3 regions of the Desulfofundulus sp. JL263-se genome follow, and region 2 is predicted to be linked to each of the others. Evidence: riboswitches for the same ligand, from Rfam matches in the RefSeq annotation. Region 2 holds a riboswitch; each other region holds the start of a gene.
The links. A riboswitch is a leader RNA that binds a small molecule or an ion and turns the genes downstream of it on or off. The one in region 2 is predicted to bind cyclic di-GMP.
Positions count from the first base shown of each region.

Region 1 (4,408 bases), 1.3 Mb from region 2:
CATTTAATCCCCTTACCATAACGGATGATAATCTTGGCTTTCTGCTAGGACAAAATAACATCTTCCTTCTTAAGGTAAACACCTTCGGACACCCGCAGCCTTCCTTGGAGTATAAGCATGATTACCGCAGCATCCCTGAAAATATCATACTTCTTTGAGATAGCCCGCAATAGCTGCAGCTGTTCCTTCTTTGATAACCATTTCGCTCTCCTTCTAGGCCATGCTGGCAATATCCTCCTTTTAATAGCCCATTTACAAAATACTAAGGGCTACCATTGCTTTATTATAAGTGGCTGGTTTCTTATTACTCATTAAGCAAGCGTTTATACTTGCTAAACTCAACGGGTGTAAGGCAGGAAGGGGAGAAGACTTCTCCCATTGATTTTCATACCAGAGAGAAAATAGACTCACCTGCTGGTCTTTTTGTCGGTGCTAATTAAGTATTGTTCAAATTCCGTTAACCGCTCCGGGGTAACTGTATCCATACCATTATCCCTCTCAAGCTTGTGTATCTATATTTCCAGCAGATTTGGTTTCGCTTATTCCGCGAAATGAAAAATACTCTGTAATTATAGGATTTAAAGCTTTATAAAATGGCAAAAAAGTTCTAATTCTTTGCAGGAAATTTATATAATGTATAGAAATATTGAATTATTAGAATAACTTACCTTATTAAGCAGTATATGCCAACACATTTCAACAATATTTGGCATTATGACACCTAGTACCTTTACACTGCTAAATATATCAAGTTTACTTTCGCCATCTTATTGTATATTCTTGTTAGCTTTATTTTTAAAAACCGGGCAAACCGGTCGAAAGACCGGGACGCAAAGCTATGGGCCTAAGGCTTTGAAAGCTATGGCTGCCAAGCTGCTTAAAGAATGCTTGATTTTTAATCAAAAGCGGCCATAAGCAGCATGGTCGTTTTTTCTGCTTTTAGTGATTACTAAAATAAAATACCTAACCCAACAGGCTCCTTTCCTATAAATGACAGAAAGTTTGTTCTTTCTAAAAAAGATCGAGCAGCTACCCTTGATATGGAGCCCTGCACCCATGTTTATAGGGGCCAGCGCAGAAGCCATCGCTTTGCTTTGCGGCTCCCATCAAATAGAGTAATAGGTTACATATGCCTCAAAAGAGCAACTCATAAATAAATTAGGAAGGTGAGAAAAAAATGTCTGCAGCCCTGTATAGTTTTATATTCGGTAAAATGACAGGCTTAAATATGACTTCTGGGTTAATGTCCTTACCAATGGTCGGAGATACACTTGGCGACTACTGGGTTGGCGATATCTTTGGTGACAAGTCATTCATCGTGCAGGAAAACCTTGATGGCAGTTATGACATAATCGACGCGCTTGGTAGCCAAGGAAGTATAATTGCCGGTTCTCTTCAGCGTAATCATTTCGGTGGATTTGATTTTTATGAGGGAAGCAGCGTTTTGGGACATAAAATTGGCAGTTCACGTCCTAATGTTTTTGGAGGAGAAACTTTTGAAAGTGCAGATGGTGGGATAGAGCTTACATCCATGCCAAATGCCATGGGCGGGCATTCAGTGTTCCAAGACGGTCACCTCGTCTTTTCTTCGGCATCCAATGGGATGGGGGGCGAAACCGTCGTGTCCGAAAGTTCAAACCATGCCGATATCGAATACCCAGAAGTGGATTTCATAAGGGATTTTAGCCCTCTGGGCCACGTAGAAAATATGAGTACAAGTTTAGATTTCTCTGAGGTGCACGACATTCTTGAAGGTCTTGATGCCATAGATGGTGTCAGCAGCGGCCTCGATATTTTCGACTTGTTCTAAATGTTGGGGGGTTAATATGAAAGTAAGCTATGCACAACTTGAAACTTACTTTCGCCAGCCAAAATCGCAGTACCGCGACCTGGAAAATCACTTGAAACAAAAACTGCCTTCCAATATTTTTAATTACCTTGCAAAATATATCCCTGCAAAGGCCAGTGCAGATGTAAAAAAAGCGATAGCACCGATAGAATCAAGGCTTTCAAAGCTTGTTAAGTTAGAGCGAGAGGCTAAACGTGAAGATTGCACTCTTTCCTTTAAAGAGCTCATGGAGACATATTTCCGTGTGGCAAACCCAAAAGAGCTTGCCGAGGAAATAGAGCAGTTATTTGACTTTACACACCTACTAAATGAATATAAGGTACTCCTTGATAGTCTAGCTAAAAACCTCCCGGACAAAAGATTAGCTCAGCGGTACTGCTTTTCGGATAAACTGGCGGGACTCCTGCGGTCTTCGATGGCTATACATTCCAAAGAGCTTGCAAGTAAGCTGAGGGAATTAACAATAAGTATGCATCAATTTGTTGAGACTACCCGGGAAATATCTGCACAAAAGGATGTAAAAAAAGTAGCAACCGTGGCAGGTTCTATCCTTGGGGCCATTGCTATTCCCATTCCCTTTGTTGGAGGGCGAATAGCCAGGGGGATTATTAACGAAGCATTTGGTCATGATAGAAAACTGGTTAATGCAGTAAATAATATAGATAATAGAGAGAAAGAATTCATAAAACAGCTAAAACAATTTCTTAACTTCTATGAAGAAGCCTACAAGCTTACTTTATTGACCTTTTTCGGCGGGCTAGCGGAGAAGCTCACAGAAGACCTCCCGGCCCTTGGGTTGGAGTTCAAAGGTGTAGACCTGGAAAGTAAGCGGTTTTATATAAATCTTGTGCCGAAAGCACAGAATCAAGTCCAAAAATGGTTTGACTATATATCAAATAACATTTCGAAAATGCTTAGTAATAATGAGTTAGAAAAGGCGTCAACTGCTATATCTGAATTGTATGAATATGTAACTAATTTTCATCCAGTTGCTCGGGTAAAAATAAACGGCAGGAGTATAGGATACTTTACAGCAATTTATTATGCTGCTGTACTGGTTAAGTCAGCCGAAAAGGATTGGAACAGCGGCAAGCGTAAAAAAGCGGTAGATAAATACCTCTATATTTTCTCTGACTTGAGCCATGCTCTTGAGTGCAGTGACCTTAAGAGCATATGTTCTCTAACTCTGGAAGATATTGCAGCGAGAATTATAGCTTACGCAGGTACCCCGTCCGTAAAGACAGTAGAGGCTGATTCGCTGTATAAGTCCCTGCTGAACTTCACTGCTACCAAGTACAACGAGCTAAAGGAGGGCAGGGAGGAATTTCCAGGTGAGCAGCTTTCGGACGGTTTTTTAACCCTTATCTGGGTCCTTGCTACCTACCTTAAAGAGAATGGGCGTTTCTGGCCTGAAATCAAATCTATACATACTCTGATTAACCGCTCCAGGGCTGAGGCTTTTAAGGCTGTGGTCCGTAATCGAGAACTAAAACAGCTGCCGGGAGACTTTTACCGACAGGTAAGAAAAGAGGTAATAGCTTCTGTAATCCAAAAACTTATCTGGGTTACGGGTGCAGCAGGTCTTGCCACGGTGATTTATTATCTTATAAAGTAACGGAGTTGATCTCCTATGCTGGAGTTACTGGCGAAAATACTAGCAGTGGGTCTGATTGTGGTGCTGGGCATTCTCCTACTGTCATACGCCTGGCCGATTTTGGTGCTTATCCTGGTGTATTTTATGGTAAAAGCTTTGTGGAGTGCTTTGTAAGAGAGGGGTTTTACCCACGGCTGGTACTCTAACATTTAAGCATTTTCTACTAATATTACATACAGGAAGAAGGGCTTATAAAAAAGGTGGGTTATCCTTTTGCCGGAGGTATGCGAGTGTAAATACAATTTCACACTAAATCTGGTGCTTATCGCAGATGGGATCTCCTAAAGTACCACAAATGGTAGAACAGTGAAGGTTATCCTTAGGGCTAAAAGAAGAAAGAAATTTCTTTGGAGTGTCTATTTAACCATGCCGACTCCTACGACAACATAACTAGTGACCGCCCTTGCCGCAAGGCCATGTCCCATGATGAAACCGTAGCCGAACTTAAGAGGTATGCCGGTATTCAGTTTAACCTATAGTTGGTAATAGAAGTTTATACGGTGCTTGAAAACAGAAGACGGTTAACAGATAAATGGAAGCCTTTTTTATAACATGTGATATTAGCTTTTATAGCAATCCTTTTTCCTTAAGGCTAGTGAAGACGCCATCGCCGATTATAACACGATCCAGCATTCAATACCTAGGATTTCACCGGCCTCAGCTGACCGCCGGGTTACATCAATAATATCCTGACTACTTGGAGTAGGGTCCCCGCTGGGATGATTATGCACTAGAATTACTGCGGCAGCGCTGTTTTTAATCGCAGACTTAAAAAGCTCTCTGGGATGGACGGCTGATGAATTTAGCGTGCCTATCGATATCGTTTCAATTTTAAATATCCGGTTTTTGGTATTTAACAATATAACCCGGAAATGCTCCCTATCCAGAAACCTCATCTCATTCAG
Region 1 is NZ_CM149993.1:2,601,201-2,605,608, reverse strand. Features, by position in the region: gene ACX4JR_RS13440 (hypothetical protein) at 45-230, opposite strand; cyclic di-GMP riboswitch class I at 796-881, shown strand; gene ACX4JR_RS13435 (hypothetical protein) at 1,178-1,810, shown strand; gene ACX4JR_RS13430 (hypothetical protein) at 1,827-3,464, shown strand; gene ACX4JR_RS13425 (hypothetical protein) at 3,480-3,617, shown strand; partial or broken gene radC (RadC family protein) at 4,071-4,408, opposite strand, start outside.
Region 1: linked by a shared signal. The riboswitch ahead of ACX4JR_RS13435 (hypothetical protein) and the one ahead of ACX4JR_RS06450 (methyl-accepting chemotaxis protein) in region 2 are both predicted to bind cyclic di-GMP.

Region 2 (4,408 bases):
GAAAGGATGGTGCTTTTTGAATAGTCTAAGGTTAAAATTAATGCTTATAATTGTCGTTACCACAGTTGTGGCATTGGGGGCCGTTTCCTACCTGAATTACGGGAAAGCGTCAAATATTCTTAAAGAAGAATTATCGAAAGCGGCGGCCAATAATGCCGAGTATAATGCCCAAATTGTGGACAAGTGGCTGGAAGGTATCATAAAAGAAGTTGAAGATTTGGCTGAAACTGAAGCTGTCAAGAGTGGTGATCCGGAACAATACCTGCCGCTTTTAAAACGTGTGCAGAAAAAGCATAATGAATTTGAATTACTTTATGCCTCCGACAGGAATGGTGACAGCGCAGGGACAAACGACACAACTTTCAATATTGCAGACAGAGACTATTTTAAGGAACTTATGGAAACAGGCAAACCTGTTGTCTCTGATCCTATAGTAAGTAAAGCCACGGGTAACGATATTATCGTAGTGGTAGCCCCAACATATAAGGGGAATGAAACAACACCAAGTGGATTAGTGGGTGTTTGTGTTGCATTGGGCTACTTGCAAGAACTGGTTAAAGAAATGAAGATAAGCGGGTACGGGTACGGATTCATACAAAACTCGGACATGACTACCATTGTTCATCCCGATAACAAATGGGTGGGTAATAAAAAACTCGCCAGTGCCGGTGACAGCCGCTTAACGGAATTGGTTCGTCGCATGACTGAGGAAAAAAAGGGTTACGGGACTTATGCCTATCAGGGTAGCGAAAAAATGCTGGCCTTTGCCCGGGTGGAAACAACCGGTTGGTCTATTGCTCAGACAGCAGACATAGCAGACGTACTGGCACCCCTGGGAACTATCCGTAATGCTAACCTTTCGGTAACCCTAATTGCCATGCTTATCATGCTAGGCATCGCCCTGCTCATTGCCAACTACATATCCAAACCCATAATAAAGCTGAGTCAAACAGCTGAAGCCGTTGCCCGGGGAGACTTAACAAAGAAGGTAGACGTGACCGGCAAGAGTAAGGACGAAATCGGTTTTCTGGCAGGAGCATTTCAGAAAATGGTGGATAATCTAAAAACCATGATTGCCGATATTCAAGATAATTCCGATAAACTGGCTTCTTACAGCCAGGAACTGGCCTCCTCCAGCGAAGAAGTGAGCGCTGCCGTGGAAGAAGTGGCCAGCACCACCAACGAAGTTGCGGCCACCTCCAGCCAGGGGGCGGAAAGTGCAGAAGCCGCAGCTGAAGAATCCGAGCAGGTACGGCAAGTGGCGGAGGAAGGCAACCGGGCCGTGCAGGAAACCGTGGAAAAAATTAATTCCATTTCCCAGTCATCCCAGACCGTTGCCGCGGCCATCAAGAATCTCGGGGAGCAGTCTAACCAAATCGGGCAAATTATCAATACCATTACCAATATAGCGGACCAGACCAATCTTTTGGCTTTAAACGCTGCCATCGAGGCGGCCCGGGCCGGGGAACACGGCAGAGGATTTGCCGTGGTGGCTGAAGAAGTTCGAAAACTGGCCGAGCAGTCTGCCGAAGCAGCAAGCGAAATAACGGGCTTGATTGAAAAAATACAGGTTGGGGTTAAGGAAGCCGTAACGGCCATTGACAACAGCGTGGCGGAAGTAGACGAAGGAGTTCAAGTGGCCAATAACGCCGGTGCCGCCCTGGAGCAGATTATTAAGGCGGTGGAAAGGAACACGGCTGTGATCAAGGATCTGGCTGCCGGCTCCAGGCAGGCTGCTGAAGGCACACAGCAGCTTTCGGCGTCTCATGAACAGATTACGTCTACCATCCAGCAGGTATCCAGTGCGGCCCAGGAGCTGGCCAACATTGCCGGTAAGCTGCAAAATACTGTAGCCAAATTTAAGGTGGACAACTCTAGAACTAGAGTAGCTCCGGTAATAGAATTAAATGGTTATGAGGGCAGCGGTGAGGTCGAAACCACGAACTCATGATAGATATAATGCTTCACAGCGGGTGACGTTTCCTTTGTTTTTTATGCATAAATATGGTATAATCAAGAAAAAAAGGAAGCGAAAATTGTCGAATCAAAACGGGCAAACCGGTCGAAAGGTCGGGACGCAAAGCTTTGGGCCTAAGGCTTTTGAGCTATGGCTGCCAGGCTGCTTATAAGGTTGCTTGTGGGGCGGTCCGGGTAGCGGGGCCCCTTTTTTGTAATTTTTTGTAAGAAGAGTGCTTTTAATCAGTCTAAGATTAAAACTAATGTTAAAACTAATGCTTTTAATAAAAATTAATTTATAATAAAAATTAATTTAGGAGGGATTAACGATGACTGGGAGCGGTAAGACACTGGCACCTCCGCCGCAGGACGACCTCGGCAAGAGGTACGATAGCAAAATTCGGGAAGCAGAGATGAACAAAAAAGAACTGGCAAAAAAACTGGAGGCCCAGCGCAGACAGGCCCGCACATTTGCCAAACAGCAACAAATTGCTGAAAGACTTGCTGCTGCCACTGAAGAGTTATCATCCAGTGTAGAGGAATCCACAAGTGCGGTGGAGGAACTGCGGTCTGCTGTTGAACAGATTGCTTCGGGGGCAGAAGAGTCAAGCAGTGCGGCCCAGGAATCACTGGCTGCCATTAGCCAGATAACCAGGGGTGTCGAGGTGGCTGCAAGAAATGCAAGCACAGCCCTTGAGCGTGGAAAGGCCATCCAAAATGTTGTCAGGGCAACTTCGGCTGATATAGGAGAAATAGTAAATAGTGTTAATATTGCAGCCCAGTCAAACGCCGAGTCGGCCAGGCTGGTCGGTGAACTGGAAAACCAGGCAGAAGAGATAGGCAACATAATCAGTACAGTGGTTAAGATAGCCGACCAGACAAATCTTTTAGCGCTTAACGCGGCTATTGAGGCGGCCAGGGCCGGTGAACACGGAAAGGGGTTTGCCGTGGTGGCCGATGAGGTGCGGACGCTGGCCGAAATCTCGGAAAAGGCCGCCAATGATATTCGCGAGCTGGTGAGCAATATTCAGCAGGATGTTAATGCTATTGCCAAAGATATTAACGGCACTGCCGATGCAGTCCGGCAGCAGTCGGAAAAAGGCCAGGCAATCTCGCAAGACCTGGTGCAGATTGGCGAAGACATGAATGATGTGGTAAGCGCAGCGGAGGAAATAAACAGTTTATCCAATGAATCTCTGCAGAGCGTCAAAATTTTTCAGCAAGGTGCAGCTAATATTGCTAAAGCGGCCGAGGAACAATCCCAGGCCTCCCAGGAAATATCCGGCGTGGTGGAACAGCAGGTTAAGGCCCTGGAGGATATTGGTTCCAGCGCGGTTGAGCTGGCAGAAATGGCAGAGGAATTAAGATCGTCCACCGATATCAGCAAGTCTTCAGAGGGGCTGGCGGCCGCTGCGGAAGAGCTTTCCGCGGCCATTGAGCAGGTTGAACGCTCTGCCAGTGAAATTATGTCTGCCCTGAACATGGCCGCTCAGGGTGCCGAGAGACAATCCAAGTCCTGTGAAGAGTCTGCCTCTATTTCTAATAAGGTAGAACAGCAGTTAACCGAAATAGCTGAGAAAGCCGAGGTTTCCCTGCAAAAAGTCACCAACCTGTCGGATTTACTGGCAAAGAATAAGGTTAATACGGATGATTTAATAGCCGGTATCAGTGCGGCACTGGAAGCCAACCTTGAAAACCTGAAAAAATTAAAAGAATTGGATGTTAGTGCCAGGCAAATTGATAAAATTGTGGATACTATTGTTAGTGTGGGCATACAAACAAATATGTTGGCCGTAAGCGGCGCCATTGAAGCGGCCCGTGCAGGTGAGTACGGAAGAGGATTTGCCGTGGTAGCCTCGGATATTCGCAACCTGGCCCAGGACAGTGCGCGTAACGCCGAGCAAATCAAGGATATGGTAAAAGCAATTCAAGATCAAATAATAACTGTGCTGCGTGATGTAGAACAGGTGGCCAACGATGCCCGGCAGGAAGTGGAAAAAGCCAGGAAAACCATATCTGGTTTGGAGCAAATTGAGGCGGAAATGAAAGTTATATTAAACGGTGCGAAGGAAATTGCTGAAAATGCAGCCGACAACCAGGCGGCCATAGAACAGGCCAAGAAAGCAGTGGAACAGATTTCCGCAGCCGCCCATGAAGCCGCGGCGGCTACGGAACAGGCTGCATCCGCCGCCAGACAGCAGGCTGCCGGTGCCCGTGAACTGACCCGCGCCATTGAGGAAATTGCTGCCCTAGCCGATCAACTACAGCAAGGTTAGGGGGAGAAAGCAATGACTGTAACCAATCAACTGGTCACCTTCTATCTCGGACAGGAAAACTACGGTATTGAAATAGATTACGTGCAGGAAATCATCCGCATGCCCCGAATTGTACACCTACCGAAGGCTCCTGCCCATGTTGAAGGGTTGGCCAATTTGCGCAGCAATATCCTGAC
Region 2 is NZ_CM149993.1:1,266,062-1,270,469, forward strand. Features, by position in the region: gene ACX4JR_RS06445 (methyl-accepting chemotaxis protein) at 41-1,951, shown strand; cyclic di-GMP riboswitch class I at 2,043-2,127, shown strand; gene ACX4JR_RS06450 (methyl-accepting chemotaxis protein) at 2,286-4,232, shown strand; gene ACX4JR_RS06455 (chemotaxis protein CheW) at 4,245-4,408, shown strand, end outside.

Region 3 (4,408 bases), 1.0 Mb from region 2:
CTTACTACCGGAACAATCGACCCCCTGAGATTGATAATGCCCTTGCAGTAATAGTCAGTATTGGGAACCGGTGTGATATCCATCATGCGAATAATTTCCGATACATGCTGAATCGGCAGGGCATATTTCTGTTTATTCAATCCGAACACCACAATCTGCTCTTGTTCCGCCATTTTTTTAAGCCTCCTCTTTATCATCCCCTGAAGGTTCGGAATCTGCCGGCCCGGTCTCGTCCACCTTGAACTTCTCCACCGTATTTTGCAGCTCTTCGGCAATGTTGGCCAATTCCTGAGCCGCGCCGGATACCTGCTGGACGGCAGAGGTAATCTGTTCGCTGGAGGCGGACAGCTGCTGCACACCCTCGCTGACCTGTTTGGCGCCGGCGGCCACGTCTCTTATCATCGTCGTATTCTTCTCCACCGCCTTAATAATTTCCTCCAGGGCGGCTCCGGCGTTATTGGCCACCTGCACCCCTTCGTTCACTTCCGCCACGCTGTGGTCAATGGCCGTAACGGCCTCTCCCACACCTACCTGTATCTTTTCTATCAAACCTGTAATCTCATTCGCCGCCCCGGCCGATTGCTCCGCCAGCTTGCGAACTTCCTCGGCCACAACGGCGAATCCCCGGCCGTGTTCCCCGGCCCGGGCCGCCTCGATGGCGGCATTTAAAGCCAGGAGGTTCGTCTGGTCCGCTATGTCAGTGATGGTACTGATGATCTGCCCGATCTGGGTGGACTGTTCTCCCAGGTTTTTGACGGCAGCGGCAACGGTCTGTGCCGAGCGGGCGATAGAATTGATTTTTTCCACCGTTTCCTGCACGGCCCGGTTGCCCTCTTCCGCCACCTGGCGAACCTGCTCGGACTCCCCTGCCGCGGTTTCCGCATTTTCCGCTCCCTGACCGGAGGTGGCCGCAACCTCGCTGGTGGTACTGGCCACCTCTTCCACGGTGGCGCTCACCTCTTCACTGGTGGAAGCCAGTTCCTGGCCGTGGGAGGCCAGCTTCTCAGAGCTCTTCTTGACGCTGGTAATCATGGATTTCAGGTTTTCTACCATTTCCTGGAATGCTGCGGCCAGGTTCCCGATTTCATCCTTCCTGCCGCGTCCCGTATCGACCTTCTGAGTTAAATCACCCTGGGCCACAGCCCCGGCTATTTTGCTGAGAGAAACTATGGGCCTGGCAATGTAAGTGGCAATGATAACAGAAATGAGCAACATTATTATGACGGCACCCAGGGTAAACAGTACTGATATCCTTTTAATTTGGGCCAGGGGCGCCATAACGTCGGCGGTATTGGCCGTTTGGAATATGGACCAGTTGGCGATTTTTATGGGAGCATAGGCCGCTTCTTTACTTACCCCCTGGAAAATATACCGGCCGTACCCCTCTTCACCTGCCGCCGCCTTCTTTCCCAGCTCGTACAGGGAATCACTCTGTTCCCATATCTTTTTATTATTCACCCACTGTTTATCCGGGTGGGCAATTATGGTCATATCACTGTTAATTATAGTACCATAACCGTGGCCCCCTATGTTCATTCCCCTGACCAGATCCTGTAAATACTCCAGGGTAACCGTGACTGCCAACAAACCCACCGGTGACAAACTATCGTTATCTTGATAAATGGGAGCGGCTATGGCCACTACCATTTGTTTCGAGGACTTGCTTATAATAGGGTCGGAAACAACGATCTTGCCGGTTTGCATCACTTCCTGAAAATATTCCCGGTCAGATATGTCATAGATTGTATCCCCACCGGTAGTGGTATGGGCACTGCCGGTGCTGTCCGACACCACAAACATTTCATAATCAGAGTGGCGCCGGGCAATTTTTTCTAAAACCGGGTATTGTCTTTCCCAGTCCATGCTCTTTATGGCCGGTGTATTGGCCAGGGTGACCACTTCGTTTTCAATACCTTTCAACCAGTTAGTGACCACTTCGGCATTATGCCGGACCCCGTTGGAGGCGGCTTCAGTAATTTCAGCCTTTAAAATGGAGGCCGCCCGGTTATAGTTCAGCCAGGATAAGGATATTAAAATCAGTGCGGTAACCAATATTAAAATCAGTGACAATTTTGTCTTAATGCTGTTAAACATGATATCTACCCCTTTTTTTGAACAGTGTGAAAATTAAACTCCTCTCCCCCTGCATGAAATTCTACGCGACCAGTCCTTTAAAATACCCCCTCCTTCCCCGATACATAAGCATAAGGGCCATAGATACACTATGGCCCTTATGCTTAAACACAATATTTAAGCAGCCTGGCAGCCATAGCGTGAAAGCCTTAGGCCCATGACTTTGCGCCCCGGCCTTTCGGCCGGTTTGCCCGGTTTTTAAGTTTTAGTAAAAAAAACTATATTAGTAATAATACCATAATATTATAAAAATTATAAAGTTCTTTGTACAAAACTTCGATAAATATAATCATAAATCAACTAAGTAGAACGCCTTTCACCTTTTTCCTGCCGCCGCATACAATAAGTAGAAAATTCATTGCGGTGGAAGGAGGGTGGGTAATTGCCCAATAATATCAACCCCTTCACATTATTTTTAATTCTCATTCTGCTCACACTCAGTACTGACAGCCAGGCCGGTGCAAAGCTGCGATTTTTAAAAGATTTTTCAGAGCAAACCTATCGCACTCTGGCCGCCATGCGGGAAGGCATTGACGCCATGTATGACAGTTTCCAAAAGGCCCGGTCAATGTTTGCGAGCCCCTCCCGCTGATGGAGAGTGAGTTAATTGGATATGGATAAATTACTGCGCTGGCAGGAATTTGCCCAAAAAATGTACGGTAAAGATTTCTGGTCGGAGATATTTAACAATGAATTTTTGTCCGGTTTTTGGAAAATGCTCGCGACAGAATCAAATTTCCCGCGAGCCGATGTTTTTAAAAACCAAACAGAAATTATTGTCTTAATAGAAATACCGGGATTAAATAAAGATGACATAAAACTTACTGTTTTAGGAGACCGCCTGCGAATAAAGGGAGTTGTCCGGCCCCCCTATCCAAACCATACCAGTATAACTGCCGAGAGGTTTTACGGGCCCTTTGAGCGGACAATTCAGCTGCCGGAAATTGTAAGCGGGGAAGGGGTTTCGGCAAAATTCAACAACGGGCTGCTTGAAGTGCGCTTACGCCGCGATCCACGCGCTGCCGCGCAGAACATAAAAATAGAATAAAAAATAAATGTAGGGATAATTATGTCCTGTGGCACGATCAAAAAACTTAAAAGCTTACTGGGGCATTTAGCACAAAAAGTTTGCGGTGATCGCAGAAATATCGAGAAAAGGTTGCGCAGGCTGGAAGAAAAAGTACGGGATTTGGAACGAAAAAAGCCTGAATGCCCCCTGGTAATAGAACAGCTCTACGTGGAAAAAATTGAGGTTGATAAAGTAGAATTAAACAACAATATCGGCGCCATGGGAATAAAAGAATTGAGCGGGATGCTGAATATCGGGGCCAATTACGGCGGGAGAATCCCGCCGCAGGGCGTAAAGAAACAGGGAAACGATTCGCCGCCCCCCGGGTCCGGAGTTGAGAAGCGGCCCAAGCCGGGGAAAGAACTCAAATGTAATATAAGTTATAAAGAAAACAGAGAAAAATCCCGTAATGTGAACGGTGATTGCTAAAAATATCCGGGATATTTTGTTCCCGGATATTTTAATTTTTCAAAAAATTTTTTATTGCTTAATGTAACCTTTTCCTTCACAGCCGAATATTGTAAAACCAGTAATAAAAACTTAATATTTAAGGAGGTATTTTATCTATGGGTTACGGTTCCGGACCTGTAGGAAGACCCGGCAGCAAGCCTGCCAAAACCATGGGATTCCCCTTCTTCCCCTGGCTTTTTATTCTCCCCTGGCTGTTTCTTTTCCCCTGGTTCTTTTTCCCCATCTTAGGGGTTGAGCAGCAAGAAGCGGAAAAAGAATAATTATGTCTCATTCCGCGGAACGCCCCTTTTACGGGGCGTCTCACTTTTTATATCATATCGGGAGTAAAAAAAATAGAAACCCAAAACCTTATAAGGAATGGGTTTCTATCCTTATCCCATGGAAATGCTGGCTAATTTATAATTTTAGTGTTATTTACTGGCAACAGGGAAGCAGAAGGGAAGCATACCGAATACCAGCAGAATCAAGATCAAGAAAAGAATGAACGCCCCGTCAAAGTTGGGGAATGCCCCGCCATAACCCATATAAAAAACCTCCTTAACTTTTTAACTGTCTAATTGGAGCTATTTATCAACAACGGGAAAGCAGAAGGGAAGCATACCGAATACCAGTAAAATCAAGACCAGGAAGAGAATGAAGGCACCGTCAAAATAAGGGTACGGCATATTAAATAACCTCCTTAATATTTTAATTGTTTAATTAGCAGGCTACTTGCTGGCAACAGGATAGAAGAAG
Region 3 is NZ_CM149993.1:217,170-221,577, reverse strand. Features, by position in the region: gene ACX4JR_RS01170 (chemotaxis protein CheW) at 1-173, opposite strand, end outside; gene ACX4JR_RS01165 (methyl-accepting chemotaxis protein) at 178-2,094, opposite strand; cyclic di-GMP riboswitch class I at 2,251-2,335, opposite strand; gene ACX4JR_RS01160 (hypothetical protein) at 2,516-2,725, shown strand; gene ACX4JR_RS01155 (Hsp20/alpha crystallin family protein) at 2,747-3,181, shown strand; gene ACX4JR_RS01150 (hypothetical protein) at 3,203-3,631, shown strand; gene ACX4JR_RS01145 (hypothetical protein) at 3,769-3,933, shown strand.
Region 3: linked by a shared signal. The riboswitch ahead of ACX4JR_RS01165 (methyl-accepting chemotaxis protein) and the one ahead of ACX4JR_RS06450 (methyl-accepting chemotaxis protein) in region 2 are both predicted to bind cyclic di-GMP.